DNA from 2 places in the Dactylosporangium sp. NPDC049140 genome. Region 2 is predicted to be linked to the other one. Evidence: predicted binding sites of a transcription regulator. Region 2 holds the regulator's gene; the other holds the start of a gene.
The links. Region 2 encodes HrcA, which represses chaperone genes, less so after heat shock. Its sites were predicted from a motif close to GGTTNGCACNCTCNNNNNGAGNGTGCNAACC; they were not measured.
Positions count from the first base shown of each region.

Region 1 (15,553 bases), on a different contig from region 2:
GAGGCCATGGACACGTTCCTCACGAAGGTGCAGCAGTGACGAGAATCCTGTCCACCGTCGAGCAGACGCGGGACTTCGGCAAGACGCTCGCATCCGTCCTGCGCGCGGGCGACCTGGTCGTGCTCACCGGCCCGCTCGGGGCCGGCAAGACCGCCCTGGCCCAGGGCGTCGGCGCCGGCCTGAACGTGCGCGGCGCCGTGACCTCGCCGACGTTCGTGATCGCGCGCGTCCACCAGCCCGACCCCGCACGCGGGGGGACGCTGCCGATGGTGCACGTCGACGCGTACCGGCTCGGCAACGTCGCCGACCCGATCGGCGAGGTGGACGCGCTCGACCTCGATGCGACGCTGGAGAACTCGGTCACGCTCGTCGAGTGGGGCGAGGGGCTGGTCGAGCAGCTCAGCGACGAGCACCTCGAGGTGCGTCTCGACCGCCGCGACGACGACTCGCGCGTGGTGGCCCTGATCCCCCGGGGCGGCGACTGGCCCGCCCGGGTCTCAGACGGGCTGTAGGACCTCCCACACGTCGACCCAGGCCCCCTGGTCGTCCGAGCCCCGGGCGAGCAGGTGGCGCCCCTCGTGGCAGAACGCGGTGCTGACCGCCCGGCCCGGGGTGAGGTCGGCGCGGAAGACCTCCGCCTCGGTCTCCAGATCGCGCACCGACAGGGTGCCGTCCAGCGCCGCCGCGCGCAGCCGGCCGTCCGGGCTCTCCATCTGCGCCGCGAACGCGTCCGCGCGGCTCGTCTCGGCGTACCCGGTGAAGCGCTTCGGCAGGTCCTCGCCCACGATCCGGTCGAGGCGGGCCCCGGTGGCCAGGTCCCACACGGTCGCGACGTCGCGGCGGTAGCGGCCGACGTGGGCCGCGCCCTCGCCGGTGGTGACGAGGCGCCACTCGGCCTCGTTCAGCAGTACCGCATCCGGCTTGTGGGCATCCGAGAAGGACGCCGTCACGCGGCCGGAGAGCACGTCCCAGACCGCGAAATGCCCCTCCGCGTCCCAGGTGACGAGGGCCAGCTGCTGCCCCGGGCCCAGCGCGACCTGCGCGTGCCCGCCCCGCCCGGCGCCGCGGCCCGGCCGCAGCTCGGTGACCAGGGCGCCGCTGGCGATCGCGCGCACCTTGACGTACTCGCCGTCGCCCGAGCATTCGACGAGGGCGCGCCGGTCCGGCGTGAGCAGCCAGTCTCCGGCCACGCGCAGGTGGTGGCGCTTGGCGAGCTGGAAGCGCTCGGCCCCGGCCGGCTCCAGGCGCGCGTGCGCGGCCACGGCGCCGGACACGACCATGTCGCCGACCGCGACGCGCTGCTCCAGCAGGACGCCCTCGCCGCGGCCGGAGGAGAGGTCGAACACGCGGTCGTCGGCGGTGCGCACCTGGGCGAGCCGGGTCTCGCGGCCGTACGCCTCCCCCTCCTTCACCAGCCAGCGCACGAGCCGCCCGCGCCCGCCCGGGACGGTCCACGACAGCGGCTCGACCCGCCACGACGGCGGGTCGGCCGGCACCGCTCGGGCCGGGAGCGCGCGCACCCACGCCGCGGCGCCGCGCAGCACCGCCAGCTCCGGGTCGGCCGGGCGGGTCACCGGTACACCCAGGCCGGTGTGCAGGATCTGGCCGACCCCGGCCAGGCGGGCGCCGCCGCCGACGAGCAGGACGGCGGCCACGTCCGGGGGCCGGATGCCCGCGCGCGCCACGACCGCCCGGGCGCTGGCGATCAGCCACCGGGCGGCGGGCTCGGTGAGCCGGTCGAGGGCGCGGCGGTCCAGCCGGTACGGCGGGACGCCCGACTCCACCTCCTCCGCCGCCTCCGGCACGTCCGCGAGGCGATGCTTGAGCCGCCGCACGATGTCCAGTGCGTGCAGGCCGGCCCGCACGCCTGTGTCGCCGCCGGCCGCGAACGCCGGCTCGACCCACTCGGCGAGCGCGGCCCGCAGGTCGGCGACGAGCATCACGTCGATGTCGCGGCCGTGGCCCGAGCTCTCCTGGCTCAGCGGCACCGGCCGGCCCTGCTGCACCTGCACGAGCGTCGCCGTCCAGGTCGCCCCGAGGTCGCACACGAGCACGTGACCGCCCTCGGGCACCTCCACCATCGTCGACGGGTCGAGCACCGCGGCGCTCGCGTCGGTGACGAGCTCGGCGTCGGGGAAGCCGGCCAGGGACGCGGCCGCGACCAGCGCCTCGCGCCGGGGGTCATGGGTCCGGTACGCCGCCGGCGCGCTCAGCACCAGGCGCGCGACCGGGCCGTACACGCGGCGGGCCTCTTCCACGACCGCCTCCAGCGCGGCGCCGACCAGCTCCACGCCGTGGACCTGCCGATCGCCGAGCCAGACGGGGGCGCTGCCGTCGACCGCGCGGCGGACGCCGTCGACGTACTGGCGGGGATGCTCGTCCCGGGCCTGCTCGGCCGCGGCCCCGACGAGCAGGCCGGACCGGCCGGCCATCGTGGCGCCGCCCGGCCAGCGCAGTGCCCCGGAGGTGCGCTCCCGCACCGGGTGAAGCGCGTCGGGCCGGACGACGGCGGCGGACAGGGCCCAGGAGCCGATGTCCACAACCAGAATCGGTGTATTGACGGCGTCGATAATGGCCGATGCTAGGTGCCTCTCATTGCGGCGCTGTTAACTCATTTAGAGTTGGGGCCGTGCTGGTGATGGTGGTGGACACGGCGACGGCGGCGGTGACCGCGGCGCTCGCGCGGATCGACGACGAGGTCACGCTGCTCGCGGAGCGGGTGACGGTCGACGCGCGCGGCGCCGGCGAGCTGCTGGCCCCGCAGATCACCGCCGTGCTGGCCGAGGGCGGGGCGGCCCCGGGCGACCTGGCCGCGGTGGTCGCGGGCGTCGGCCCCGGCCCGTTCACCGGCCTGCGCGCCGGGCTGGTCACGGCGGCCGCGCTCGGCCACGCCCTGGCGATCCCGGTCTACGGCGTGTGCACCCTCGACGCGATCGGCCTCGGCCTCCCGGGTCGCGCGCTGGTCGCCACCGACGCGCGGCGCAAGGAGATCTACTGGGGCGTGTACGCCGACGGCCGGCGCATCGCCGGACCGGACGTGGCCCGGCCGGCGGCGGTCGCCCTCGACGGCATCGGGCACGCGGCCGGGGACGGCGCGGAGAAGTACGCCGACATTCTGAAGCTTCCCGTCGACGGGCCGCGCTACCCGTCGGCGCTCGCCCTGGCCGAGCTCGCGGCCGACCGGGTGCGCGGCAAGGCGCCCGGCGAGACGCTGACGCCGCTGTACCTGCGCCGGCCCGACGCGGTGCTCCCGGGCGAGCGGAAACCGGCGCTGCAATGACGGGCGCGGTCGTGCGCGACGTCGAGCTCGCCGAGATGCGCTGGTTCCACATCGCGGACCTGCTGCCGATCGAGGACGAGCTGTTCGGCGAGGAGCAGTGGTCGGCGGGCATGTTCTGGAACGAGCTCGCCCTCGGCCACCACTACCTCGTGGCCGTGGACGGCGACCGGGTCGTCGGCTACGCCGGGCTGGCCGTGGCCGCGCCCGACGAGGCCTGGGTGCAGAACATCGGGGTGCGCAAGGACGCCCAGCGGCGCGGGATCGGCCGGCGGCTGCTGGAGGCGCTGCTGGCCGAGGCGCAGCGGCGCGGGGCGCGGCAGGTGCTGCTGGAGGTGGCCGTGGACAACGCGCCGGCCCAGCGGCTCTACGCGGAGTACGGGTTCGAGGCCGTCGGCATCCGCCGCGGTTACTACCAGCCCAGCAACACGGATGCACTGGTGATGAGTCGTGAACAAGGCTGAGCCGCTCGTTCTGGGGATCGAGACGTCGTGCGACGAGACCGGCGTCGGGATCGTGCGCGGGCACACGCTGCTCGCGGACGAGATCGCGTCGAGCGTCGACGAGCACGCGCGGTTCGGGGGCGTGGTGCCCGAGGTCGCCAGCCGGGCCCACTTCGAGGCCATGGTGCCGACGATGCAGCGGGCCCTGGACAAGGCCGGCGTGACGCTGTCCGATGTGGACGCCATCGCGGTCACCGCCGGGCCCGGGCTCGCGGGCGCGTTGCTGGTCGGGGTCGCGGCGGCCAAGGCCTACGCGCTGGCCGCCGGCAAGCCGATCTACGGCGTCAACCACCTCGCCGCGCACGTCGCCGTCGACACGCTGGAGCACGGGGCGCTGCCCGAGCCCGCGGTCGCGCTGCTCGTCTCCGGCGGGCACTCCTCGCTGCTGCGGGTCGACGACCTGGCCGGCGGCGTGGTCCCGCTCGGCGCGACGATCGACGACGCCGCCGGCGAGGCCTTCGACAAGGTCGCGCGCCTGCTCGGGCTGCCGTTCCCGGGCGGCCCGCCGATCGACAAGGCCGCCCGCGACGGGCAGGTCGTGATCCCCTTCCCGCGCGGGCTCACCGGCCCCCGGGACCTCGCAGAGCACCGCTTCGACTTCTCGTTCTCGGGGCTGAAGACGGCGGTGGCGCGCTGGGTCGAGGCCCGCGAGCGCGCCGGCGAGCCGGTACCGGTCGGCGACGTGGCGGCGAGCTTCCAGGAGGCGGTCTGCGACGTGCTCACGGCGAAGGCGGTCGGCGCCTGCCGGAACTTCGGCATCGACACCCTGGTCATCGGGGGCGGCGTCGCGGCCAACTCGCGGATCCGGTCGATGGCCCAGGAGCGCTGCGAGAAGTACGGCATCACGGTGCGCGTACCGCGGCCGAAGCTCTGCACCGACAACGGGGCGATGGTCGCCGCGCTCGGCTCCCATCTCGTCGCGGCCGGAGCGGCGCCGGGCGACCTCGGGCTGCCGTCGGATTCGGCGATGCCGATCACGCTGGTGACGGCCTGATGTCCGGGGTAGTAGAGTCCAGCGCCGTGATCGTGCGCATGTGGGAGGTCAGGGCGCACCCGGAGGCGTTCGGGGAGCTGCTGTCCTGGGTGTGTGAGGCGATGCTGCCCAAGGTCGAGGTCCATCCGATGCATCTGAGCAGCGAGGTGTATTCGTCCACGGACCAGCGCCTGGTGGTCCTGTCGAAGTGGCGCGGCAGCACCCCCGAGCCGTTCGCCGAGCCGCCGTCGCACCTGGTCGCCCGCAAGCCGCAGTTCTGGGACTTCACCGAAGTCGACCGCTGAATAATGTAAGGCGCTCCGGGCGCCCCTGCGGTTACCGTCGGGGGTTGTGCGGAGACTGCCACAAGCCGAGCCCGGGGAGCCCGACAGCCGATCGGCGGCCCGTTACCTACTCTGGATCGTCCGCGGGCAGCGCTCGCTGATCGCGGGCGGCATCTTCTTCGGCGTCCTCTGGATGGTCAGCCAGGCACTCGTCCCGGCCGCGATCGGGGCCGGCGTCGACGCCCTGGCGCGGCGCGACCGCGCGGGGGTGCTCATCGCCGGCGCGGCGCTGCTCGGGCTCGGGTCGGCCACCGCCGTCACCGGGGTCATGCGGCACCGGTTCGCCGTGTCCAACTTCCTCAGCGCCGGGTTCAAGACCGTCCAGGTCACCGCGCGGCAGGCGACCCGACTGGGCGCTGCGCTGCCGAAGCGGGTGGCGACCGGCGAGGTCGTGAGCATCGGGACCACGGACTTCGACCACATCGGGTACTCGCTGGACGTCAGCGCCCGGGCCAGCGGCGCGCTCGTCGCGCTCGTCGTCGTCACCGCGCTGCTCCTGCGGGTCTCGGTGCCGCTCGGGCTGGTCGTGGTGCTCGGCGTTCCCGTGCTCGTGGTCGTCGTCGGGGCGCTGCTGCGGCCGCTGCACCGGCGCCGGCGGCACCAGCGGGACCTCGCCGGGGAGCTGACCGGCCGGGCCGGCGACATCGTGGCCGGGCTGCGGGTGCTGCGCGGGGTCGGCGGCGAGGCGGAGTTCTCCCGGCGCTACCACGTGGAGTCCCAGCGGGTCCGCTTCGCCGGGGTCCGGGTGGCGAAGGTGGAGTCGACGCTGGAGGCCGCGCAGATCCTGCTGCCCGGCTGCTTCATCGCGCTTGTCACCTGGCTGGGCGCGCGGTTCGCGGTGACGGGCCGGATCACCCCGGGCGAGCTGGTCGCCTTCTACGCCTATGCGGCGTTCCTGATCGGGCCGCTGCGCACGCTCACCGAGTTCGCCCAGAAGCTGACCCGCGGGCTGGTCGCCGCGGGCCGGGTCGTCGCCGTTCTGCGCCTCGAGCCCGATTTTCAGGAGCATCCGGATTCGGTACCCGCAACAGACGGCGACCTGGACGACCCCGACTCGGGCCTCCTCGTGGCCCGGCACCGGCTCACGGCGGTCGCGGCGGTCCGGCCCGAGGACGCCGAGGCGATCGCGGAGCGCCTCGCCCGGCTCGACCCCTCGTCGAACGCGCGGCTGCACGGGGTACCGCTGCGGGGAATCGCCCTCGCGGACGTCAGACGGCACGTGCTGCTGGCCGACAACGACGCGACGCTGTTCCGGGGCCGGCTGCGCGACGAGGTCGGGGCCGGGGCGACGCTCGCCGACGCGGCCGCCACCGACATCGTCGACGCGCTGCCCGGCGGGCTCGACGCCGAGATCGCCGAGCGGGGGCGGGACTTCTCCGGCGGCCAGCAGCAGCGGCTGCGGCTGGCCCGGGCGCTCGCGCTCGACCCGCCGGTGCTCGTGCTCGTCGAGCCGACCAGCGCGGTCGACGCGCACACCGAGGCGCGCATCGCCGAACGGCTGCCGGCCGCCCGGGCCGGGCGCACGACAGTGGTCTGCACGACCAGCCCGCTGCTGCTGGACCGGGCCGACACCGTCGCGTTCGTCGGCGCCGACGGGCGGGTCGCGGCCACCGGGTCACATCGGGAACTACTGGACACCTGCCCGGCGTACACCGCGACCGTCACCCGCGGAGAGGACTGACATGCTGCCGATCGCGTCGCGGGCCGAGGTGCGCACGTATCTGCGCACCCTGTTCACCGACTACCCGGGGCGGCTCGCCGGCGTCCTCGCGCTGCACGTGACCGGGGCCGCGGCCGGGCTCGCCGCCCCGCCGCTGCTCGGCGGGCTGGTCGAGCGGGTCGCGGCCGGGACCACGACGTGGACCGTGGACCGGACCGCGCTGGCCATCGCCGGGTTCGTGATCGCGCAGTCGGTGCTGGTGCGCTACGCGCGGGTCGCGGCCGCGCAGCTGGCCGAGCGGGTCCTCGCGCGGCTGCGGGAGGAGTTCGTGGACGGGGTGCTCGCCATCCCGCTGTCCACCGTCGAGCGGGCCGGCACCGGCGACCTGCTCAGCCGGGCCTCGCGGGACGTGTCGCAGACATCGGACTCGGTGCAGACCGCGCTGCCGGCGATCGTGGTCGGCGGGTTGCAGATGCTGCTCACCTTCGGTGCCGTCGCGCTCGTCGCGCCGATCCTGCTGCTGCCCGCCCTGGTCGCGGTGCCGTTGCTCTACGGGCCCTCCCGCTGGTACTTCCGCCGCGCCAACGCCGGCTACCTGCGCGAGACCGCGGCCCTGGCCCGCGTGGCCGACGGGCTCGCCGAGACCGTCGAGGGCGCCCGGACCGTGGAGACCCTCGGCCGGCAGCGGCAGCGCATCGAGCGCACCCAGGAGCAGCTGGAAGGCACCTACGCGGCGGCGATGTACACGCTGCGGCTGCGCACCGTCTGGTTCCCGCTCTCGGAGTTCGGCTACGCCCTGCCGGCCGCGGTCACGCTCGTCGCCGGCGGCTGGTTCGTGCTGGAGGGCTGGGCGACGGTCGGGCAGGTCACCGCCGGGGTGCTGTACTTCGTGTCGATCATCGACCCGCTCGACCGCATCCTCAGCTACGTCGACCAGCTGCAGCTCGGGCTCGCCTCCTTCGCGCGCCTGATCGGGGTGCGGGCCGCGGCCGCGCCGCCGGTGCCGGCCGGCGGGCCGAAGCCGGTGGACGAGGTGCTGGTGGCCAAGGACGTCCGGTACTCCTACGTGGACGGCCGCGACGTCCTGCACGGCATCGACCTCGCCGTGCGCCCGGGGGAGCGGCTGGCCATGGTCGGCCCCAGCGGCGCCGGCAAGTCCACGCTGGGCCGGCTCCTGGCCGGGGTGCACGCCCCGCGCGCGGGGTCGATCGAGCTCGGGACGGTACCGCTGGATGAAATGCCCCTCGAGGAGCTGCGCGGCCACGTCGCGCTCGTGACCCAGGAGCACCACGTGTTCATGGGCAGCCTGCGCGACAACCTGACCCTGGCCCGCGCGGGCGCGACCGACGCCGAGCTGTGCGCGGCCCTGGCCACGGTCGACGCGCTGGACTGGGCGCTCGCGCTGCCGGAGGGGCTCGACACCACGGCGCTGTCGCTGTCGCCGGCCCAGGCCCAGCAGCTGGCCCTGGCCCGGCTCGTCCTGGCCGACCCGCACACGCTGGTGCTGGACGAGGCGACCTCGCTCATCGACCCGCGCGCGGCCCGGCACCTGGAACGGTCGCTGGCCGGGGCGCTGGAGGGGCGGACCGTGATCGCGATCGCGCACCGCCTCTTCTCCGCGCACGACGCGGACCGGGTCGCGGTCGTCGAGGACGGCCGGATCAGCGAGCTGGGCAGCCACGACGAGCTGGTCGCGGCCGGCGGTGCCTACGCCGCCCTGTGGCGGTCGTGGCACGGTGCTCGCGCTACCTGAGGCTCGCGCGTCGCTCAAGGCGCTCGAGCTACTTGAGCAGCGCGTATATCAGGCCGATCAGCACCACGGCCGCGATCGCCAGGGCGAAGGTGAGGAGCAGCTGGCGGTCGTGCGACGTCTCGTGCACCGGTTCGGGCGCCGGCCTGGCCGGGGTCAACGCCGGCAGGTCGACGATCGCGGCCCGCAGGTCGTCGAGGGTCTTGGCCGCGTAGACGGTCCCGACCCGGTCGGAGAACTCGTCAAGCGTCAGCCGGCCCGCCTCGGTGTGCCGCTGCAGGACCCCGATCACGCGCTGCCGGTCCTCATCCGATGCCCGCACGACCGACATGGTTTCAGTGCGACGCGATCGGCGCCAGGGTCGCGCCGGTGACCTGTACGAGGTCGGCCGGGGCGAGCTCGATCTGCAGGCCGCGGCGGCCGCCGGAGACGTACATCGTGGCCAGGCCCTCCGCCGACGCGTCGACGACGATCGGCAGCCGCGAGCGCTGCCCGACCGGGGAGATCCCGCCGGTCACGTAGCCGGTGGCGCGCTCGGCCGCGGCGGGCTCGGCCATCGCGGCGCGCTTGCCGCCGACCGCGGCCGCGAGGGCCTTGAGGTCCAGCGAGGCCGAGACCGGCACCACGCCGACGGTCAGCCGCCCGTCGACGGTGGTCACCAGGGTCTTGAACAGCCGTGCCGGGTCGACGCCGAGGGCCGCCGCGGCCGCCTCGCCGTAGGAGGAGGCGCGCGGGTCCACCTCGTAGGTGTGCGGGGTGAACGTCACCTTCGCGCGCGTCAGCAGTGCGGTCGCCGGGGTACCCTTGCTCGCCACTGGCCCACAATAGCGAGATGCAGATCGGCTCGGTCCAGTTGTACCTCGGCCACGGCCACCTGTTCCTGGGCGCGACGAACAGCGTCGACCTGGCGGTGTTCGACGGCGACGGCGCGGTGACCGCGACCGAGCACCACGTCCGCATCGCGGCGCGCCCGCAGGTCGGGCCGGTGCGGGTGCGGCTGTGGCAGGGGGCCGGGCCCCGGGTCGGGCGGCTGGTCTTCGACGGGCTCCTGAAGCTGCCCGACGCCAAGTTCTGCGTCGAGGAGGGCGGGGGGCTCTCGCGGTACGTCACGAAGGTGAACAGCCACAGCCCGCGTGTGCTCATCGCGGTCGACGACCCCGGCCACGCCTCGCGGGTCGAAATCGTGCTGGAGCCCGAGTTCGTGCCCCGCAGCGCGCAGGTGTGGACCGCGGGCGAGCCGCCGTTCCCGAAGCTGACCGTGTCGCCGACCGCGCCCCGGCACCGGGCCGACGCGTTCGCCGACGCCCTGTCCGGGCACGACTTCGCGCGCCGGCGCCTGGCCGCGGCCCTGCTGGTGGTGGCCGAGGAGCGCCGGCAGCGCAACTCCGAGCAGAGCGTGGCGTTCTACGTCAACGACATCGTGGAGTGGCTGCGCTGGCTCAACGACCGCCTGACCTACGAGATGTGCCGGGACACCGGGCGGCAGCTCCTGGGCCAGCTCGGGCTGCGCCCGGCCGAGCTGCTCGCCGAGGACACGCTCAGCGACCTGCAGCGGCGGCTGGGGCATCCACTGGTTTGAGCAGGATCGCGGCGGGTTCGTTGCTGATGCGGGTCAGGGCCAGGACGGCGCTCTGGGAGCCTTCGAGCCTGAGCTGCCGGCGCAGGTCTTCCACGTCGTGGGCCGAGCCGCGCTTGAGGATCTGCAGTGCGCCGATGTCTCTTGCCTTCAGCTCCGCGCGGAGCTTCTTGAGGGCGATCGGGAGGCGGGCGATCGTCTGGTATTTCTTCGCGAACTCTGTGGCTATATCCACATTTGTCGTGACATAGGCGATCGATTCGTCCAGCAGATTGCCGCTGATGCTCTCCGCCAGCTCCTTGATCAGGTGGGAGCGGACGACGGCGCCGTCGGGGTCGTAGAAGTACTCGCCGAGCGGGCCGACCGGGGCCTGCTCGTTGCCGCGGCCCGTGAGCTCGAAGGTGCGGCCGGCTTTGATGAGCGTCGCGCGCCGGGGGACCTCGGCGAGGGGCCCGCACCAGACGGCCGCCTCGACCACGTCGCCGTCCACCGACACCCACTCGCCCTCGGCCCCGGCCGGCAGCAGCGCGTGGTCGATGCCGGGCGCCAGCTTGAGCACCGTGTTCGGCACCCGGGTGGGCAGGGCGGTGACGAAGTCCCACGGCGGGGAGTACGCGCGCGGGTCGAACACCCGGCGCCCGCCGGAGGTGCGGCGGGCCGGGTCGCAGAACACCGCCTCGACGGCGACCAGGGGCGTCCCGGTGGCGTCGCGGGCCTCGACCATCGCCAGGTCCCCGAGGCCGAGCGCCCGGATGTTCGCGGCCGCCACGGCGGCCGTCCCGGGGTCCGCGTCGACGGCCAGCACCCGCATTCCGGCCCGGGCGAACGCGATCGTGTCGGCGCCGATGCCGCAGCCCAGGTCGGCCACCCGCGTCGCCCCGGCCGCGGCGAGCCGGGCGGCCCGGCGCTGGGCGACGGCGGAGCGGGTCGCCTGCTCCAGCCCGGCCCGGGTGAAGAACATCTGCCCGGCATCGGTACCGAACTTCGCCCGCGCCTTCCTACGCAGCTCGACCTGGGTGAGGGCCGCGGCGGCGAGGGTGGGCGGGATGCCCTGGGCGCGCAGCTTCTCGGCCGCGGCCAGGGGATCGCCGTCGGGCTGCGCGGCCGCGGCGGCGAGCGCCTCCCGGCCGGCCGGGGTGGTCAGAGCCTCGACGTCCTCGGGCAGCACGGCGTCCTTTGCTGGGATCCAGGGTGAATTCGTGGCGTGTCTGGCACTCTAGTTGACGGAGTGCTAGCCACCGGCATAACCTCCGAGTTAGCACTCTCCTATCGAGGGTGCCAGACATACCCGGCCGGGGCCGGCACCCGCGACGACGGCTTCACCGGGCACTCGATAGCAAGCTCGATACCCCAGGAGGGTATGCCCGTGACTACCGCGACGCAGGTTGCGATCAAGCCGCTCGAGGACCGCATCCTGGTCCAGGCCAACGAGGCTGAGACGACCACCGCCTCGGGCATCGTCATTCCGGACACCGCGAAGGAGAAGCCCCAGGAGGGCACCGTCATCGCGGTGGGCCCGGGTCGCATCGACGACAAGGGCAACCGGGTTCCGATCGACGTCAAGGTCGGCGACACCGTCATCTACTCGAAGTACGGCGGCACCGAGGTCAAGTACGCCGGCTCGGAGTACCTCGTGCTCTCGGCCCGCGACGTCCTCGCCGTCATCGAGAAGTGACCGTTCTTCACTAGAAGCAGTGGCCACCGCCCCGGACCCGTGCGCAAGGCGCGAGGCAGCCGGGGCGGTGTCGCTTTGAAGGGAATCCACCAAGCATGGCGAAGATCCTGAGTTTCTCCGACGAGGCGCGCCACCTTCTGGAGCACGGCGTCAACCGCCTGGCCGACACGGTCAAGGTCACGCTCGGCCCCCGCGGGCGCAACGTCGTCCTGGACAAGAAGTTCGGCGCCCCGACCATCACCAACGACGGCGTGACGATCGCCAAGGAGATCGAGCTCTCCAACCCGTACGAGAACCTTGGCGCGCAGCTGGTCAAGGAGGTCGCCACCAAGACCAACGACGTGGCGGGCGACGGCACCACCACCGCGACCGTCCTGGCCCAGGCGCTCGTGCGCGAGGGCCTGCGCAACGTCGCCGCCGGCGCCAACCCGGCCGGCGTGAAGCGTGGCATCGACCAGGCCGCCGCCGCGGTCGTCCAGGCGCTGAAGGACAAGGCCACGCCGGTCGCGAGCCACACCGAGATCGCGCAGGTCGCCACCATCTCCGCCCAGGACGCCGCCATCGGCGACCTGATCGCCTCGGCCATGGAGCGCGTCGGCCGCGACGGCGTCATCACGGTGGAGGAGGGCTCGATCCTCACCACCGAGCTCGACGTCACCGAGGGCATGCAGTTCGACAAGGGCTTCATCTCCCCGCACTTCGTCACCGACGGCGAGGCGCAGGAGGCGGTCCTCGAGGACGCCTACGTCCTCATCACCACGCAGAAGATCTCCGCCATCGAGGAGCTCCTGCCGCTGCTGGAGAAGATCGTCCAGAACAGCAAGCCGCTGCTGATCATCGCCGAGGACGTCGAGGGCCAGGCTCTGTCGACCCTCGTGGTGAACGCCATCCGCAAGACCTTCCGGGTCGTCGCGGTCAAGGCCCCCGGCTTCGGCGACCGCCGCAAGGCGATGCTGCAGGACATCTCCATCCTCACCGGCTCGGAGCTGGTCGCGCCGGAGCTCGGCTACAAGCTCGAGGGCACCGGCCTGGAGCAGCTCGGCACCGCCCGCCGCGTAGTGGTCACGAAGGACCTGACCACCATCGTGGACGGCGGCGGCGAGCAGTCCGAGGTCGCTTCGCGCGTCGAGCAGCTGCGCAAGGAGGTCGAGGCCTCGGACAGCGACTGGGACAAGGAGAAGCTGAACGAGCGCATCGCCAAGCTCTCCGGCGGCGTCGCGGTCATCAAGGCGGGCGCCGCGACCGAGGTCGAGATGAAGGAGCGCAAGCACCGCATCGAGGACGCCATCTCGGCGACCAAGGCCGCGGTGCAGGAGGGCATCGTCCCCGGCGGCGGCGCGGCCCTCGCCCAGGCGACCTCGGCCCTCGACGGCGACCTCGGCCTGACCGGCGACGAGAAGGTCGGCGTGTCGATCGTGCGCAAGGCCCTCGTGGAGCCGCTGCGCTGGATCGCGCAGAACGCGGGCTTCGACGGCTACGTCGTGGTCGGCAAGGTCCAGTCCCTCGACTACGGCCACGGCCTGGACGCGGCCACGGGCGAGTACGTCGACCTCGTGAAGTCCGGCATCGTCGACCCGGTGAAGGTGACGCACAGCGCGGTCGCCAACGCCGCGTCGATCGCCGGCCTGCTGCTCACCACGGAGAGCCTGATCGTCGAGAAGCCGGAGGCGTCCGAGCCGGCGTCCGGCGGCCACGGTCACGGCCACGGCCACTCGCACGGCCCGGGCTTCTGACCGGTTCCCCGCGATACGCACAACGAGCCCCGAGCGGTCTATTCGCTCGGGGCTCGTCCGTGTCTGCGGCGCGTGCACGTTTACTGAGGCCTCTTCCGTCCGGCGCTCGTTCGTACGCGAGGAGCGCGCGTGCAGAACTCGGACGCGGCTCGGGGTTCATTCGTGCACGTTTGCTGAGGTCTCTTCCGGTCCGGCGCTCGTTCGTGCGCGAGGAGTGCGCGTGTCGAACTCGGAGGCCGGCGGCTCGGGGTTCATTCGTGCACGCAAGGGCGCGCGAATAGCCACGGCCCTGTCCGTCCGGCGCTCGTTCCGTGCGCGAGGAGTGCGCGTGTCGAACCCGGAGGCGGGGGCCGGCTCGGGTTCATTCGTGCACGTTTGCTGAGGTCTCTTCCGGTCCGGCGCTCGTTCGTGCGCGAGGAGTGCGCGTGTCGAACTCGGAGGCCGCGGCTCGGGGTTCATTCGTGCACGCAAGGGCGCGCGAATAGCCACGCCCCTGTCCGTCCAGCGCTCGTTCGTGCCCCAGGACTGCACATCTCGAGCGCAGAGGCCCTCCCGCGTGAGGTTCATTGACGCGCGTCGGGGTGCACATATCGGGTTCGAAAATCTCCACCCATGGTTCGTTTGCGCGCGGGGGATGCACATTTCCGGCGAAGAGCGCTCCGCCCGGTGCTCGTTCATGTGTGCGAGCTGCAGGTGTCGAGCGCCCAACGCATGCAGGATGCGCATGACGTGCACCCGATTGCGCGTTTGTGCGTCTGGGAGTGCGTGTGGGGTGCACCGGGTTGTGCGTCTGGGAGTGCGTGTGGGGTGCACCGGGTTGGGCGTGTGGGGTGCACCGGGTTGTGCGTGTGGGCGTGTGGGGTGCACGGAGTTGTGCGTGTGGACGTCTGGGAGTGCGGGTGGGGTGCGCGGGGTTGTGCGTGCGCGCTTCTGGGAGTGAGCGTGAGGTGTACGAGGTGTGCGCCCGCGTTCGTCTGAGTGTGTGAAGTGCGTGAGGTGTTCGCGGGGTTGTGCGTCCAGGCTCGTTTGCGTGCGCGAAGTGTTCGTGGGTGCGCGATGTCGTGCGGCGCAAGTCCGTTTGCATGCGCGAGGTGTCCGCGGTGCTCGTTGCGTGCAAACCAGCTCACTCCGGCGTGTTGAGCGCCGACCGATGTCCGTTCAACCCGGCCTCCGTCGGCGGCTGTGGTGCGATAAGTCGGGCGCTTTGCCGGGCCGGCGTCCGTTGGTGGCCGCCGTCCGCTAAGTCGGGCGCTCGGCCAACCCGGCCTCCGACGGCGGTTGCCGTGCGACAGGTCGGGCGTTCCGCCGGACCCGGCCTCCGTCGGCGGTTGCTGTGCGCTAAGTCGGGCGCTCGGCCGACCCGACCTCCGTCGCCAGTTGCCGTGCGACAAGTCGTGGCGCGGAGCGCTCGGACTAATCCGATTTATCACCTTCCAGGAGAAAAGTCCGAACCCAGAAAAGGTTAGGGACCCATTACGCCGCTTGGTGACGTGTGGATGATCGCAGCATGCTGTAGGCGTGCAGACTCGTAAGTTCGGGGCGCTCGCCGGGCTCGCCGCCGCGGGGGTCGCGCTCGGTGTTGCCGAAGCGGTCGCGATCCTGACCGGGGCGTCCACGTCGCCCCTGCTCAGCGTCGGTGGTGTCGTCATCGACAGCGTTCCGGCGTCCGTCAAGGACTTCGCCGTCGACGTGTTCTATACGTACGACAAGCTTGCGCTCAGTATCGGCACGCTCGTCGTGCTCGCGGCCATCGCCGCGGGTATCGGGGTGCTGGCGACCCGGCGGCGCATCTGGGGGTACACCGGAATCGCGCTTTTCGGGGTTGTCGGGATCGCCGCCGCGCTCAGCCGGCACAACGCGCCCTGGTATGCGTTCGTCCCCACGCTGCTGGGGGCGGCCGCCGGCGCCGGGGTGCTGCACTGGCTGCTGACCCACGAGGCCGGCGACAACGCCACGCCCGAGGAGCGGCGGTGGTTCCTGCGCGCGGCCGGGTACACCATTCTCGGCGCCGCCGTCGTGGGCTTCGCCGGGCGCTGGTGGTCCACCCGCCGCAACGTCGAGG
Region 1 is NZ_JBEZDS010000007.1:124,152-139,704, reverse strand. Features, by position in the region: gene AB0B76_RS14320 (alpha/beta hydrolase) at 1-39, shown strand, start outside; gene tsaE (tRNA (adenosine(37)-N6)-threonylcarbamoyltransferase complex ATPase subunit type 1 TsaE) at 36-512, shown strand; gene AB0B76_RS14310 (Hsp70 family protein) at 498-2,540, opposite strand; gene tsaB (tRNA (adenosine(37)-N6)-threonylcarbamoyltransferase complex dimerization subunit type 1 TsaB) at 2,630-3,280, shown strand; gene rimI (ribosomal protein S18-alanine N-acetyltransferase) at 3,277-3,741, shown strand; gene tsaD (tRNA (adenosine(37)-N6)-threonylcarbamoyltransferase complex transferase subunit TsaD) at 3,728-4,774, shown strand; gene AB0B76_RS14290 (hypothetical protein) at 4,801-5,058, shown strand; gene AB0B76_RS14285 (ABC transporter ATP-binding protein) at 5,105-6,778, shown strand; gene AB0B76_RS14280 (ABC transporter ATP-binding protein) at 6,780-8,510, shown strand; gene AB0B76_RS14275 (DUF1707 domain-containing protein) at 8,539-8,838, opposite strand; gene ybaK (Cys-tRNA(Pro) deacylase) at 8,843-9,322, opposite strand; gene AB0B76_RS14265 (hypothetical protein) at 9,340-10,086, shown strand; gene AB0B76_RS14260 (SAM-dependent methyltransferase) at 10,046-11,251, opposite strand; gene groES (co-chaperone GroES) at 11,444-11,758, shown strand; gene groL (chaperonin GroEL) at 11,854-13,491, shown strand; gene AB0B76_RS14245 (molybdopterin-dependent oxidoreductase) at 15,010-15,553, shown strand, end outside.
Region 1: the regulator HrcA is predicted to act here: its motif matches at 11,337-11,367, upstream of groES (co-chaperone GroES).

Region 2 (15,553 bases):
CTCGCGCGGTTCAACGAGGTCGCCGAGCTCATGGCGACCGACTACACCGAAGAGCTCATGGACGAGATGGGCCGCCTGCAGGAGGAGCTCGACCACGCCGACGCGTGGGACATCGACTCCAAGCTCCAGCTGGCCATGGACGCCCTGCGCTGCCCGGCCCCCGACGCCGATGTGACGCAGCTCTCCGGTGGCGAGCGCCGCCGCGTCGCGCTGTGCCGGCTGCTGCTCGAGGCGCCCGACCTGCTGCTGCTCGACGAGCCCACCAACCACCTCGACGCCGAGAGCGTCAACTGGCTGGAGCAGCACCTGCAGAAGTACGCCGGCGCCGTGCTGGCCGTCACCCACGACCGGTACTTCCTCGACCACGTCGCCGAGTGGATCGCCGAGGTCGACCGCGGCCAGGTGCACGGCTACCAGGGCAACTACTCGACCTACCTGGAGAAGAAGGCCCAGCGGCTGGCGGTCGCGGGCCGCAAGGACCAGAAACTGCAGAAGCGCCTCACCGAGGAGCTCGAGTGGGTCCGCTCCAACGCCAAGGCCCGCCAGACGAAGTCCAAGGCCCGCCTCGAGCGCTACGAGGAGATGGCCAACGAGGCCGAGAAGACCCGCAAGCTCGACTTCGAGGAGATCCAGATCCCGCCGGGCCCGCGCCTGGGCAACCTGGTGATCGAGGCCCAGAGCCTGGTCAAGGGCTTCGACGAGCGCGGCGTGCTGATCGACGGGCTGTCGTTCTCGCTGCCCCGCAACGGCATCGTCGGCATCATCGGCCCCAACGGCGTCGGCAAGACGACGCTGTTCAAGACCATCGTCGGGCTGGAGAAGCCCGACGCCGGTCAGGTGCGGGTCGGCGAGACGGTCAAGCTGTCCTACGTCGACCAGAACCGCTCCGGCCTCGATGGCGACAAGACGGTGTGGGAGGTCGTCTCCGACGGCCTGGACCACCTGATGGTCGGCAAGGTCGAGATGCCCTCGCGGGCCTACGTGGCCGCCTTCGGCTTCAAGGGCCCCGACCAGCAGAAGCAGACCAAGGTGCTCTCCGGCGGCGAGCGCAACCGGCTCAACCTCGCGCTGACGCTCAAGATCGGCGGCAACGTGGTGCTGCTCGACGAGCCGACCAACGACCTCGACGTCGAGACGCTCTCCTCGCTGGAGAACGCGCTGCTGGAGTTCCCGGGCTGCGCCGTGGTCATCTCCCACGACCGGATGTTCCTGGACCGGGTCGCCACCCACATCCTGGCCTGGGAAGGCGACGACAAGGATCCGGCCAGATGGTTCTGGTTCGAGGGCAACTTCGAGTCGTACGAGAAGAACAAAGTTGACCGGCTCGGCCCCGAGGCCACCCGGCCGCACAGTGTCACGTACCGCAAGCTGACCCGCGACTGACAGTAGTGGGACGCTTCATCTATCACTGCGCCCTGCGCTGGTCCGACCTGGACGCGTACGGGCACGTCAACAACGCGCGCTTCCTCACCCTGTACGAGGAGGCGCGCGTTGCGCTGATGTTCACCGCTGCCCGGGCGGCCGGCCTGGAGTCGTTCGAGAACGGGATCGTCATCTCACGTCATGAGATCGACTATCTCCGGCCGATCGACTACGGCGACCCGGTGCGCATCGAGCTGTGGATCGAGGAGATCCGGGTCTCCCGGCTGACGGTGGCCTACGAGCTCTTCGACGGCGACGATCTCGCGTCCCGGGCGCGGACCGTCTGCGTGCCCTACGACCTCGAGGCCGGGCGTCCCCGCCGGGTCCGCGACATCGAGCGCGAGTTCCTCTCACCATGGCTTGGATAACGGGTTCCGGGCGCGCCGACGCCGTCGCCTTCCTCTCCCGGGTGGTCCGCCTGGACCCCGGGGCGATGGCCCGGTTGCGGCCCGCCGGCCAGGGCGTTCTCGTGCTCTGGTCCCGGCTGCCCTGGGGGGTGCTGGTGTGCCGGGCGCTGCCGGCGACCGTCGCCTCGGACCGGACCGTCGCGGCCGGTGATCTACTGACGTCCGTCGATGGCGAGCTTCCCGCATCGCGGGACACGGATTGGCGATGGTCGCTGCCCACGGTGCCCGGCGAGGCCGTCGAGCGCATCCCGGCGCCCGACGTCCACCGGGTCGGCGCGGCCGCCGCCGAGACCCTGCGCACCGCCGCCGCCGAGGGGGTCGGCGGCCGCCCGGTCGGCTCCCGGATGCTGCGCGACACCCTGCTCGATCATGAACCCATCGTGGTCACCACCGACGCCGGCCGGCGTATACCCGTCACGCAGCGTCTCGTCCAGGCAGTCATCCGGATGGGTTTCGTCGGACCGGGTCCGCAAGACTTCGTCGATGTTCGGATTTCGGGTCCATGGACGGCCCTGGCCTGCGCATATGGCTCTGCCTGGCATCGCGGTGGCGGATCACTGCTCATCGGATAGACGGCTATAAGACCCTCACCCGAACGGGTGGTACGAGGGTGAAATTGGGGGCTGCTGAAACTCGACCGAACGGGTACCGTCCTCTTTCGGGTCCACCGCCGAGCGAATCCGGTTGGCGACGGACCGCACATGCGGGTGGAGGCGCACGGGGGAGCAGGGAGCCGGGACGATGCCAAGGTGGCCATGGCGGGCGGAGCAGGCGAGCGGGTCGAAGACCGACTCGAACGTCGCTCAGCTGCCGCGGAAAGATGTGACCCCGACGATCGACGGAGTGTGCGAGAAGCCGCAGGAGGAACTCGCGGGCGGGATAGCGCCCGTGACACTGCCACGGGTCGCGGAGGCCCTCGAGCAGCTCGACATCCGATACCTGACCGACGGCGACGGCAGCCTGCTCGCGCTGTGGGAGCGCCACGCGGTGCTCTTCGCGCTGGAGGGGCCGTCGGACGAGATCCTGGTCATCCGGGCCCGGCCGCATGGGACGGTCCCGCCGGACTGGGTCGATCGCGCCTACCGGGTGATCAACGAGTGGAACCACACGCGGCGCTTCTACAAGGCCTATGTCGGTGACGCCACGGACCGCGGCCAGCTGCCCATCTACGCCGAGATGCAGGTGCCGCTGCTGTCGGGCGCGCACGATGCGCTCGTCGCCGAGCTCGTCGACTGCGCGGCCGTGGTGGCCCTGGGCTTCGTCGACTGGCTCCACGACGAGGGCGCACTGCTCTGACGCCCAGCTCTTCTTGACTTGACGACCCTCGGGGGCCTCGCTCCGGAGCGTGCCTTCAGCGGTCCCACTGGCGTCCGGTCGGCGAGGCCGGGCGCGCGACCTGTCTCGCCGACCCCCGTTCCGGACGTGACCCGGGGGACCGCGGTCCAGTATTCGATGCAGGCCTCTCGATGTCCTCTCGACCGGCTCTCATGGGCCTCTCGGTGGCGTTCCGACCTGGGTCAGGTACCCAATGGTGCCCGGTTTATGCGGGGAACGCCCGGGATTCCCGGAAGAGCCGGTCGGGGAGATCCCCCGCGAGGCACGGCCATGAGCCGGATTCGCGGCGGGCGTGGGACGATGTAACTGATCCCAGCCCGATGGAGAACGGAAGCCTGTGCCACCGACGATCGACCCCGGCGTGAACCGCCCCGGCGCCACCGTGCCGGACCGGATTCGCAACTTCTGCATCATCGCCCACATCGACCACGGCAAGTCGACCCTGGCCGACCGGATGCTGCAGCTCACCGAGGTGGTCGACGTCCGGCAGATGCGGGCGCAGTACCTCGACCGCATGGACATCGAGCGCGAGCGCGGCATCACGATCAAGAGCCAGGCCGTGCGCATGCCCTGGCGGGTCCGCGAGGGCGGCCAGGCCGGCGACGAGTTCGTCCTCAACATGATCGACACGCCGGGCCACGTGGACTTCACCTACGAGGTCTCGCGCAGCCTGGCCGCGTGCGAGGGCGCCGTCCTGCTCGTCGACGCCGCCCAGGGCATCGAGGCGCAGACACTGGCCAACCTGTACCTCGCGCTCGAGAACGACATGCAGATCATCCCCGTGCTCAACAAGATCGACCTGCCGGCCGCGCAGCCGGAGAAGTACGCGGAGGAGCTGGCCCACCTGATCGGCTGCGAGCCGGACGACTGCCTGCGGGTCTCGGGCAAGACCGGCGTCGGCGTCGCGCACCTGCTCGACGAGATCGTGCGGCAGCTGCCGGCCCCGGTCGGCGACACCCCGGGCCCGGCCCGGGCGATGATCTTCGACTCGGTCTACGACGTGTACCGCGGCGTGGTCACCTACGTCCGGGTCGTCGACGGGCGGATCGAGGCCCGCGACCGCATCCGCATGATGTCCACCGGCGCCGTGCACGAGCTGCTGGAGATCGGCGTCATCTCGCCCGAGCCGATCAAGAGCACCGGGCTCGGGGCGGGCGAGGTGGGGTACCTCATCACCGGCGTGAAGGACGTGCGCCAGTCGCGGGTGGGCGACACGGTCACCATCAACGCGCGGCCCGCCACGGAGGCGCTGGGGGGCTACAAGGACCCCAAGCCGATGGTGTACTCGGGCCTGTACCCGATCGACGGCTCGGACTACCCGCTGCTGCGCGACGCCCTCGACAAGCTCAAGCTCAACGACGCCGCGCTGGTGTACGAGCCCGAGACGAGCCTCGCGCTCGGCTTCGGCTTCCGCTGCGGCTTCCTCGGCCTCCTGCACCTGGAGATCATCCAGGAGCGGCTGGAGCGCGAGTTCAACCTCGACCTGATCTCCACGGCGCCCAACGTGGTGTACCGCGTGATCACCACGGACGGCACCGAGGTCGCGGTCACCAACCCCAGCGAGTTCCCCGACGGCAAGACCGGCGAGATCTTCGAGCCGACCGTCCGGGCCACGGTGCTGACCCCGAACGACTTCGTCGGCGCGGTCATGGAGCTGTGCCAGGGCCGGCGCGGCACGCTGCTCGGCATGGACTACCTGTCCGCCGACCGCGTCGAGCTGCGGTACACGCTGCCGCTGGGCGAGATCATCTACGACTTCTTCGACCAGCTGAAGAGCCGGACCAAGGGCTACGCGAGCCTCGACTACGAGCCCTCCGGCGAACAGGCCTCCGACCTGGTGAAGGTCGACATCCTGCTGCACGGCGAGCCGGTCGACGCCTTCAGCTCGATCGTGCACAAGGACAAGGCGTACAACTACGGCGTCACCATCGCCGGCAAGCTGCAGAAGCTCATTCCGCGCCAGCAGTTCGAGGTGCCGATCCAGGCCGCCATCGGCAGCCGGATCATCGCCCGCGAGACGATCCGCGCCATCCGTAAGGACGTGCTCGCCAAGTGCTACGGCGGTGACATCAGCCGCAAGCGCAAGCTGCTGGAGAAGCAGAAGGAAGGCAAGAAGCGCATGAAGATGGTGGGCCGGGTCGAGGTGCCGCAGGAGGCGTTCATCGCGGCCCTGTCGACCTCCGACGCGCCGAGCGGCGACAAGACCAAGAAGTGACGGGCCCGGCGGGCCGGCACTGCCCCCGCTGCGGCGCGTCCACCGGTGCGCTGCCCGCCAGGTGTGCCGCCTGCGGCTACGAGAGCTACCTCAACCCGCGCCCGACCGGCACCGCCATCATCGTGCGCGACGGGACGTTCCTGGCCATCTGGCGGGTCCGGGAGCCGCGCGCGGGCTTCTGGGACCTGCCCGGCGGCTTCTGCGACGCCTTCGAACACCCCGCCGACGCGGCCGTGCGCGAGGCCCGGGAGGAGCTCGGCGTGACCGTCGAGCTCGGCGAGTTCGCCGGCATGTTCATCGGCTCGTACGACTTCCAGGGCGAGCGGCTGCCGGTGCTGGACTGCTTCTGGCTGGCCACCATCACCGCCGGCGAGATCGACCTCGATCCGGCCGAGGGCAGCGAGTACACGTGGTTGTCGCTGGCCGACCCGCCCGAGATGGCGTTTCCGACGATGGACGCGGTTTTGCGCAATCCGGTCGTACTTCGAAGCAGGTCGCGTTTGGGTCGCTGAGGCGTCGGGCAATACAAGTTCAACCGCAAAGCAACGCCCCCTGGTTGAGCTTTTTCAAGGAGGAAGACCAGTGACTGTCACCGGAATCATTACCGCGCTGATCGTCGGTCTCATCGTCGGTGTGCTCGGGCGACTGGTCGTCCCCGGCCGCCAGAACATGCCGATCTGGCTGACCATCGTGGTCGGCATCATCGCCGCCTTCCTGGGCACCCTGATCGCCAACGCCATCGGCATCTCCACCGACACCCCGGGTGTCGACTGGGGCGAGCTGCTGTGCCAGGTCGTCGTCGCCGCCATCGGCGTGGCCCTGGTGGCCGGGTTCGCCGGCCGTGGCCGCCGCGCCCTGTAAGTTTCAAGATCTGCAAAACGCGAATGGCCCCCGGTTTCGACCGGGGGCCATTCGCGTTTACGTGCGCCGATTTTACCGGAGCCAGGGAATCGAACGGTCGAGCAGGCCGCGGGTCTTCAGCTCCTTGCGGAGCGGAATCTCCTCGTCGATGTAACCGTTCCAGTTGATGCCCCAGTAGTTCGCGGTGTGACTCGCCTCACCGAGCAGCTGCCGCTGCACCGGGGTGCGGTTCTTCCACCACTCGCCGTCGAAGTCGATCGGCATGTCGTCGAGGATGCGGATCCAGCGGTAGGTGTACCCGACGAACAGCATCTTGCGGGTGACGTCGGAGTAGTTGGGCGACCGCGAGTGCCAGAGGCGGCGGTCGAAGATGAAGCAGTCACCGGGGTTCGCGGTGATCTCGACGGTGCCCTCGGGGTCGGGGTTGTGCACCGTGGTGTCGGCCGGGCGGGGCAGCGAGTTCCAGAGGTGGCTGCCCGGGATGACCTTCGTGGCGCCCCGGCCGGTCTCCGAGAGGTCGGAGATCACGTAGGCGACCTTCAGCGAGAACATGGGCCGCGGGAGGTTCGGGTCCATGGTCTCCGGGTCGGAGTTCTGGCGGTACCCGTCCTGGTGCCAGCCCCACGAGGGCGGCTCCTCCTCGGAGGTCGGCGGGGTCACGTCGAGGTGGTTGTGGTGCGTGTAGATGTTCCACCCGGCCAGGCCCCACATGTAAGGGAAGATGGTCGGCTGGGTCAGCAGGTGCCCGAAGAGCTCGTCGCGGTTGAGGAAGCCCAGCAGGTGCAGCGTGCCGTCCTTCTTCATGCTCTTGGAGCCGGCCGCCTTCTCCTCCCCGTAGACCCGGTCCATCGCGGCCTCGAGCTCGGCCCGGTGGTCCTCCTTGAGGACGTTGCGGACCAGCAGGAAGCCGTTTTCGAGGAACTCCTTGCGGTCAGCCTCGCCGATCGGCTCGTAGCCGGTGAGGTCGCCGTAGTCGGGTGCAGCGGACGTCATGTCCTCCCCTTACCTTCGTCGTGCGCTCGCGATGTCTCGAACGACCGATGGTAACGCGAGGTGCATGCGGGGCCGACTCGGGAGTTGGCCACCGGACAATGTCCGAACGGGCGACAACCCGCTGCTCGCGCGCAACGTCAAGGTCTTCAGTAGACCTCGGCGACGACCCGCTCCCCGCCCGGACCGGCATCGATGCCGCCACGCTCCGTCACGTGGACCCAGGCGCCGCCGGAGGCCGTCCACTGCATGTCGCCATAGACGACCCGCTTCACGCCGCGCTCCTGGGCGTGGGCGACCAGCCAGTGCGCGTACTGCCAGCCGGTCTTCGCCTCGCCGACCTTCAGCGCCACCCCGACGATGTCGTTCACGTCGGCGGTCTTCACGCTGCCCCAGTCCAGCTTCAGGCTGGCACCGAGGGAGCGGGCCGCCTCGGGGCCGTGGCTGGACTCCTCGGTGACCGAGCACGCGACCGCGCCGGGCACCTCGCCGCTGAGCGCCTTGACCATGATCTCGGACTCGTCGGCCCACTTCTCGTAGGCGTCCGGGTGGGCGCTGCGCTGCACCTGCTGGGCCGCGTCGGTGACCCGCATCTTGTCCCAGCCCTTGATCTTGAGCAGGGCGGTGAAGAAGGCGCCGGCGGCGAAGCGGGGGTCGGCGATCTGCTCCGGCGTGCCCCAGCCCTGGCTCGGCCGCTGCTGGAACAGCCCGATCGAGTCGCGGTCGCCGCCGGTCAGGTTCTCCAGCTTCGACTCCTGCCAGGCGGTGGCCAGCGCGACGACGAGGGCGCGGGACGGGACCTTGCGGGTCAGCCCGACGGCGGTGATGGTGGCCGCGTTGGCCAGCTGCTCGGCGTCGAGCTCGACCTCCGCGGCGCCCGCGGTGGCCCCGGCGGCCGCGTTGCCCGCGCTCACCACGCAGGCGCGGCCGGTGGCGATGGTCAGCGGGAGGTTCTCGCCGATGCGGTTGATGACGACGTACGCGCACAGCGCCACGGCCACGGCCGCCAGGACCGCCACCGTCAGCAGTCGTCCTGCACGCATCGTCACCTCCTACACATCAGGTCGAACAGCGTACGTGCCACGGGCCACCGTGCGCGGTCAGGCGGCGCCGTCCGGTACCCAGTTCGGGTCTCTTTTCTCGCGGAATGCGAGGATTCCCTCGACTCCTTCGGGGGAACCGAAGTACGACACCGACAGCTCGGTCATCGCGCGGACCTCGTCACCGAACGTATCGGACCGCGGCCGGCGCAGCAGCTCCTTCGCGCCGGCCAAGGCCCGCGGGGCGCCCCGCACCAGGTCGCGCACGTAGCCCTCGACGGCCGCGTCGAGCTGTTCGGGAGCCACGGCGGCGCTCACCAGCCCGATGCGCTCGGCCCGGGTGCCGTCGAACGTCGCGCCGGTCAGGAACAGCTCGGCCGCGGCCCGCCGGTCCAGCCGCGGCAGGACTGTGGCGGAGATCACCGCCGGGATCACGCCGAGGCGCACCTCGGAGAACGCGAACGTGGCCGTGCTCGCGCACACCGCGATGTCGGCCGCGGCGACCAGCCCCAGGCCGCCTGCCCGGGCCGGCCCCGCCACCCGGGCCACGACCGGCTTGCGGCTCTCCCAGATCGCGGCCAGCACCTCGCCGAGCCGGCTCACCGGCGGGCGGCCGGAGCCGAACGCGGCGGCCGTCTCCTTCAGGTCGGCACCCGAGGAGAAGACCGGCCCGGTGTGGGTCAGCACGATCGCGCGGACCGCGTCGTCGGCGTCGGCCGCGGCCAGCGCGGCGAGCAGCTCCTCGATCAGGGCCGTGGACAGCGCGTTGCGGTTGGGCGGGCTGTCCAGGGTGAGCGTCGCCACGCCCCGCACGGTTTCCGAGAGCACCAGAGACATGCGGGCACACTAGTGGGATGCCCGGATCACTGCCAGAAGGCGAGCCGATGCCCCGCGACGGGAGCCTGCCCGCCGGCGTCGCCGACGGAGCCGGTCGCGCGGGCTTCGGGGTGTACGTCCACGTGCCCTTCTGTGCCACGCGGTGCGGATACTGCGACTTCAACACGTACACCGCGAGCGAGGGCGTGCTCAGCGCCGGCTACGCCGAGCAGGTGCTCGACGAGCTGGCCCTGGCCGCGAAGGTGGTCCGGCCGCCGCGCGTGGACACCGTCTTCTTCGGCGGCGGCACCCCGACGCTGCTGCCCCCGGCCGAGCTCGGGCGCATCCTGGCGGGCATCGACCGCACCTGGGGCCTGGCCGCCGGCGCCGAGGTGACCACCGAGGCCAACCCCGAGTCCGTCGACGCGGCCGGGCTGCGCGAGCTGCGCGCGGCCGGCTTCAACCGCATCTCCCTCGGCATGCAGTCCGCCGCCCCGCACGTGCTGGCCGTGCTGGACCGCCGGCACACGCCCGGCCGGCCGGCCCTGGCCGCGGCCGAGGCGCGCGCAGCCGGGTTCGAGCGGGTCAACCTCGACCTGATCTACGGCACGCCGGGGGAGCGGCCCGAGGACTTCGCGGCGTCCCTGCGCACCGTGGTCGACGCGGGGGTGGACCACGTCAGCGCGTACGCGCTCATCGTGGAGGACGGCACCCGCATGGCCGCCCGGATGCGCCGGGGCGAGCTGCCGTACCCCGACGACGACGTGGCCGCCGACCGGTACATCGCCGCCGACGAGGCGCTGCATGCGGCGGGCTTCGGCTGGTACGAGGTGTCGAACTGGTCGCGCGACTCGCCGTGCCGGCACAACGAGCTGTATTGGCGCGGCGGGGACTGGTGGGGGTTCGGCCCGGGCGCGCACAGCCACGTCGGCGGGGTGCGCTGGTGGAACGTGAAGCACCCGCACGCCTACGCCGCGCGGCTCGCGGACTCCGCTTCGCCGGGGCAGGCTCGTGAGGTACTGACGCCGGATGAACGGCATCTGGAGGACGTGTTGCTGCGCATCCGGCTCGCGGACGGCCTGCCGCTGTCGGTGCTCGACGCGGCCGGGCTCGCGGGCGCGCGCGACTGCCTGGCCGACGGGCAGCTGGACCCGTCGGCGTTCGCGGCCGGCCGCGCGGTGCTCACGCTGCGGGGGCGGCTGCTCGCCGACGGGGTGGCGCGGGCCCTGACGTGAGCCCGCGCCCTCCCGGGGTGTTACTTGATCATGCGAATGCTCATCGGGTAGCGGTACAGCTCCCCGTTCGTGGCCTTCATGCCGCCGATGATCGCGAAGACCACCGGCACGATCCACACGAGCAGCGGCAGGAAGAACAGGATGCCGAACGAGCAGACCGCGATGATCGCCGAGACGAGGATGGCGATGCCCCACGTGATGTGGAAGTTCAGCGCCTCGGTCGCGTGCGCCTTGACGGTCGGCGACTCGTTGCCCTTCGCGAGGAGCGCGATGAGCGGGCCGATGAAGCCGACCAGGCCGCCGAAGTGGGCGATCTGGGCCCACGTCTTCTCGTCACTGTTGGCGTAGCCGACCGGCGCACCGGGCTGCCCGTAGGCGCCGGGCTGCTGGTACCCGGGCTGCTGGTACCCGGGCTGCTGGTACGCGCCGGGCTGCTGGTACCCGGGCTGCTGCTGCTGATATCCCGGCTGCTGGTACCCGGGCTGCTCGTACCCGGCACCCGACGTGGGCGGGGTGCCGTAGGCCCCGCCACCGCTCGACGGCGGGGGGTACCCGGAATTGGGGTCCGAGGGCGGGCCGTAATCCCCCGGCGGACGAGGTGGTTCACTCATGGGGGTCACGGTAGGTGCATCGATCAAGTGGCGCCAGCGACACGTCATGACTTCTTTTGGACAACTTTTGCCCAGTCCAGCGCCGTTGGCGTCTATCGTGCGCCAAACGATCATCGCGTGCCCCTGCGCGACTGACGTAGACTGGCACTCACCAGTTGGGAGTGCCAGTCCTGGAGGAGGTGTCATGGGCCTTGACGAGCGGAAGCTCGAAGTGCTTCGCGCCATCGTCGAGGACTACGTCGCCACCCAGGAACCGGTCGGGAGCAAGTCGCTCGTCGAGCGGCACAACCTGCGGGTGTCCCCGGCGACGGTCCGTAACGACATGGCCGTGCTGGAGGAGGAGGGGTACATCCGGCAGCCGCACACCAGCGCGGGCCGGGTGCCCACCGACGCCGGCTACCGGCTCTTCGTCGACAAGCTCTCCCGGGTCAAGCCGCTGAGCCAGGCCGAGCGCCGGGCCATCGAGCGGTTCCTGATCGGGGCGGTCGACCTCGACGACGTGGTCCACCGCACGGTGCGGCTGCTCGCGCAGCTCACCCGGCAGGTGGCCGTGGTGCAGTACCCGAGCCTGTCGCGGGCCAGCGTGCGGCACTTCGAGCTGGTGCCGATCTCGACCACGCGGATCATGGTCGTCATGATCGCCGAGACCGGCCGGGTCGAGCAGCGCCTGGTCGACCTGCCCGGGCCGATCCTGGCCGACGACGTCACCGAGCTGCGGCGCCTGATCAACGAGAAGCTCGTCGGCAGGCGGCTGGCCGACACGCCGCCGCTCGTGGTGGCTCTCGTCGAGGAGACGGCACCGGCGCTGCGGCCGCCGATGACGGCCCTGTCCACCGTGCTGCTGGAGACCCTGGTCGAGCGGTCCGAGGAGCGCATTGCGCTCGCCGGCACCGCCAACCTGGCGCGCGGCGGCCTGCTGGACTTCCAGGGCTCGCTGCGGCCGATCCTCGAGGCGCTCGAGGAGGAGGTCATCCTGCTCAAGCTCTTCGGCGAGGTCGAGCCCAGCATGACCCGGGTGCGCATCGGCGACGAGAACGAGATCGAGGACCTGCGCACCGCCTCGATCGTGGCCACCGGCTACGGACCGGGCACCATGGTCGTGGGCGGGATGGGCGTGCTCGGCCCGACCCGCATGGACTACCCCGGAAACATCGCGACCGTGCGCGCCGTGGCACGCTACGTCGGCGACCTGCTGGCACAGAGTTGACATCTATCTCAGGGGCATAGGACTCAGTGGCGAAGGACTATTACGGGATTCTCGGCGTCAAGCGGGACTCCACGGCCGATGAGATCAAGCGGGCCTACCGTCGGTTGGCCCGCGAGTTCCACCCGGACGTGAATCCCGACCCGGCGGCGCAGGAGAAGTTCAAGGAGATCAACGCCGCGTACGAGGTCCTGTCCGACCCGCGCAAGCGGGAGATGGTCGACCTGGGCGGTGACCCCCTCGCGCCCAGCGGCGGCGGGGGCGGCCCCGCCGGCGGCGCGTTCGTCGGCTTCCAGGACATCATGGACGCCTTCTTCGGCACCCAGTCGGCCCGCGGCCCCCGCCCGCGCGTGCGCCCGGGCGCCGACGCGATCCTGCGCCTCGACCTCGACCTGCACGAGACCGCGTTCGGCGTCGAGGCCCCGATCCAGGTCGACACCGCCGTGGTCTGCACCACCTGCCAGGGCGCCGGCACCGCGCCGGGCACCCACCCGCAGACCTGCGAGATCTGCCAGGGCCGCGGCGAGGTCCAGTCGGTCCAGCGCACCTTCCTCGGCCAGGTCGTCTCGGCCCGCCCGTGCTCGGCCTGCCAGGGCTTCGGCACCGTGATCCCGCACCCGTGCGGGACCTGCGGCGGCGACGGCCGGGTCCGCACCCGCCGCTCGCTGACCGTCAAGATCCCCTCGGGCGTCGAGGACGGCATGCGCATCCGCCTGGCCCAGCAGGGCGAGGTCGGCCCCGGCGGCGGCCCGCCCGGAGACCTCTACGTCGAGATCCACGAGCGCCCGCACGACGTGTACTCCCGCAAGGACGACGACCTGCACTGCCGCGTCACCGTGCCGATGACCGCGGCCGCGCTCGGCACCCGCCTGACCATCAAGACCCTCGACGGCGAGGAGACGGTCGAGGTGAAGGCCGGCACCCAGCCGACGTCCACCCTGCGCATCCGCGGCAAGGGCGTGCCCCACCTGCGCGGCGCCGGCCGCGGCGACCTCTACGTCCACCTGGACGTGCGCACGCCGACGCGCCTGGAGCCCGAGCAGGAGAAGCTGCTGCGCGAGTTCGCCCGCACCCGGGGCGAGGAGGTCGCGGAGCTGTCGAAGCAGGGCGGCTTCTTCTCGCGCATGCGCGACGCCTTCAACGGGCACGCGTGAGCGGTTCGGAGCGGAGCGGAGAGGCCGCTCACCAGAGGCTCAGTTTTGGCTCGCGGTGGCGCCGGAGCGAAGCGGAGGTGCCGGCGTGAGCGGTTCGGAGCGGAGCGGAGAGGCCGCTCACCAGGGGGCACGGTTTTGGCTCGCGCTGCCGGAGCGGAGCGGAGGCGGCGTGAGCGGTTCGGAGCGGAGCGGAGAGGCCGCTCACCAGAGGCTCAGTTTTGGCTCGCGGCGGCGCCGGAGCGAAGCGGAGGTGCCGGCGTGAGCGGTTCGGAGCGGAGCGGAGAGGCCGCTCACCGGGGGCACAGATTTGGCGCGGCGTGAGCCTGCCGCTTTTTCTGGTACCCGCGCTGCCGCCCGGTCCGTCGTTCGTTCTTGACGGGGCGGAAGGCCACCATGCGGCCGATGTGCAGCGGATCACACCCGGCGAGGCCCTGCTGCTGGCCGACGGGCGCGGCGGCGTCGTCCGCGCCGTGGTCGCCGCCGCCCGCAAGGGCGCGCTGACGCTGGAGCTGGACGAGCACACGTTCGAGCCCGCCCCCGACCCGGCGCTGACCGTGGTGCAGGGCATCGCCAAGGGGGAGCGGGCCGAGCTCGCCGTGCAGCTGCTGACCGAGGTCGGCGTGGACCGCATCGTGCCCTGGCAGGCGGCGCGGAGCATCGCACGCTGGAAGGACGAGCGGCCGCTGGAGCGCTGGCGCGCGACCGCGCGCGAGGCGGCCAAGCAGTCCCGGCGCTCGTGGGTGCCGGTCGTCGAGCCCGCGCGCACCACGAAGCAGCTCGCGCTCGCCGGCCCCGTGCTGGTCCTGCACGAGGAGGCGGCGGAGCCGCTGTCGTCGGTGCGGCTGCCCGCGTCCGGGGAGATCACGCTGGTGGTCGGGCCCGAGGGCGGGGTCGCCCCGGAGGAGCTGGACCTGATCGGGGGCACGCCGGTGCGCCTGGGCCGGGAGGTGCTGCGGACCTCGACGGCGGGGGCGGCCGCGGTGGCCGCCCTGTCGGTCCGTCTCGGGCGCTGGTAGCGGGCGCTGCGGCGAAGGCAGTCGCTGGTGGCCGGCGCTTCGGCGAAGGCAGTCGCTGGTAACCGGCGCTTCAGCGGAAGTAGCTCGCGCCGTTGAGGTCCAGGACCGCGCCCGAGGACCACTCGGCCCCGGGCGAGGCCAGGTACAGCACCGCCGCCGCCACCTCCTCCGGCGTCGCCACCCGGCCGAACGGGCTCTGGGCCCGGATCGCGTCGCCCTCCGCGGACGCGAGCAGGCCCGCCACCAGGCCGGTGGCCACGAAGCCCGGCGCGACCGCCGACACGGCGATGCCCCGCGGCCCGAGGGCCCGCGCCAGGCTCTGGGTCATGGCGTTGAGGGCCGCCTTCGCCGCGCCGTACGCGGGGTGGTCCGGCTCCCCGCGGTAGGCGCCCCGCGAGCTGACGTTGACGATGCGCCCGCCCGGGCCCAGGTGCCGCACCGCGCACCAGCAGACGTTCGCCGGGGCCAGGAGGTCGACGGCCAGGGTGTCGCGCCAGGCGGCCTGCCACTCCTCGTACGACACCTCGGTGATCTTGTGCTCGAGGTACACGGCGGCGTTGTTCACCACCACGTCCAGGCCGCCGAGGGCGTCGGCGGCGGCGTCGACCAGTGCGCGTACCGCATCCGGGTCCGCCAGGTCGCCGGTCACCACCGTGTGGCCCTCGCCGGGCAGGTCGAGCGGGCCGGGCGAGCGGCGGTGGACGGCCACGCGCGCCCCAGCGGCGGCGAAGGCGTGCGCGATCGCGGCGCCGATGCCACGCGCCGCGCCGGTGATGAGGACTCGTTGAGCAGTCATGGTCCTTAGGATGCCCTGGTGACGAGTGACTGCGTGTTCTGCCGCATCGTCGCGGGCGAGATTCCGGCGACGGTGGTCCACGAGACCGCCACGACGCTGGCCTTCCGCGACATCCACCCCCAGGCTCCGGTGCACGTGCTGGTGATCCCGAAGGCCCACCACGCCGACGTCGCCGCGCTCGCCGTGGCCGACCCGGGCCTGGCCGGCGAGGTGCTCGCCACGGCCGCGGCGGTGGCCGCGGCCGAGGGGGTGGCGGCGAGCGGGTTCCGGCTCGTCTTCAACACCGGCGCCGACGGCGGCCAGGATGTCTTCCACGCGCACGGGCACGTGCTCGGGGGCGTCCGGATCGGGCCGATGGTGGCGCGGTGAAGGCGACGCAGCGGTACGAGCGGATCGCCCGCCGCGTCCAGGCCGACGCCCGCGTGCCGGCCCTGAGCGTCGCGGTCCACCG
Region 2 is NZ_JBEZDS010000021.1:61,039-76,591, forward strand. Features, by position in the region: gene ettA (energy-dependent translational throttle protein EttA) at 1-1,383, shown strand, start outside; gene AB0B76_RS29930 (thioesterase family protein) at 1,389-1,790, shown strand; gene AB0B76_RS29935 (hypothetical protein) at 1,778-2,401, shown strand; gene AB0B76_RS29940 (YbjN domain-containing protein) at 2,571-3,125, shown strand; gene lepA (translation elongation factor 4) at 3,502-5,379, shown strand; gene AB0B76_RS29950 (NUDIX domain-containing protein) at 5,376-5,891, shown strand; gene AB0B76_RS29955 (GlsB/YeaQ/YmgE family stress response membrane protein) at 5,962-6,240, shown strand; gene AB0B76_RS29960 (phytanoyl-CoA dioxygenase family protein) at 6,313-7,233, opposite strand; gene AB0B76_RS29965 (hypothetical protein) at 7,380-8,273, opposite strand; gene AB0B76_RS29970 (enoyl-CoA hydratase-related protein) at 8,331-9,107, opposite strand; gene hemW (radical SAM family heme chaperone HemW) at 9,125-10,321, shown strand; gene AB0B76_RS29980 (DUF4870 domain-containing protein) at 10,342-10,932, opposite strand; gene hrcA (heat-inducible transcriptional repressor HrcA) at 11,117-12,139, shown strand; gene dnaJ (molecular chaperone DnaJ) at 12,166-13,290, shown strand; gene AB0B76_RS29995 (16S rRNA (uracil(1498)-N(3))-methyltransferase) at 13,608-14,306, shown strand; gene AB0B76_RS30000 (SDR family oxidoreductase) at 14,377-15,102, opposite strand; gene AB0B76_RS30005 (HIT domain-containing protein) at 15,118-15,471, shown strand; gene AB0B76_RS30010 (serine hydrolase domain-containing protein) at 15,468-15,553, shown strand, end outside.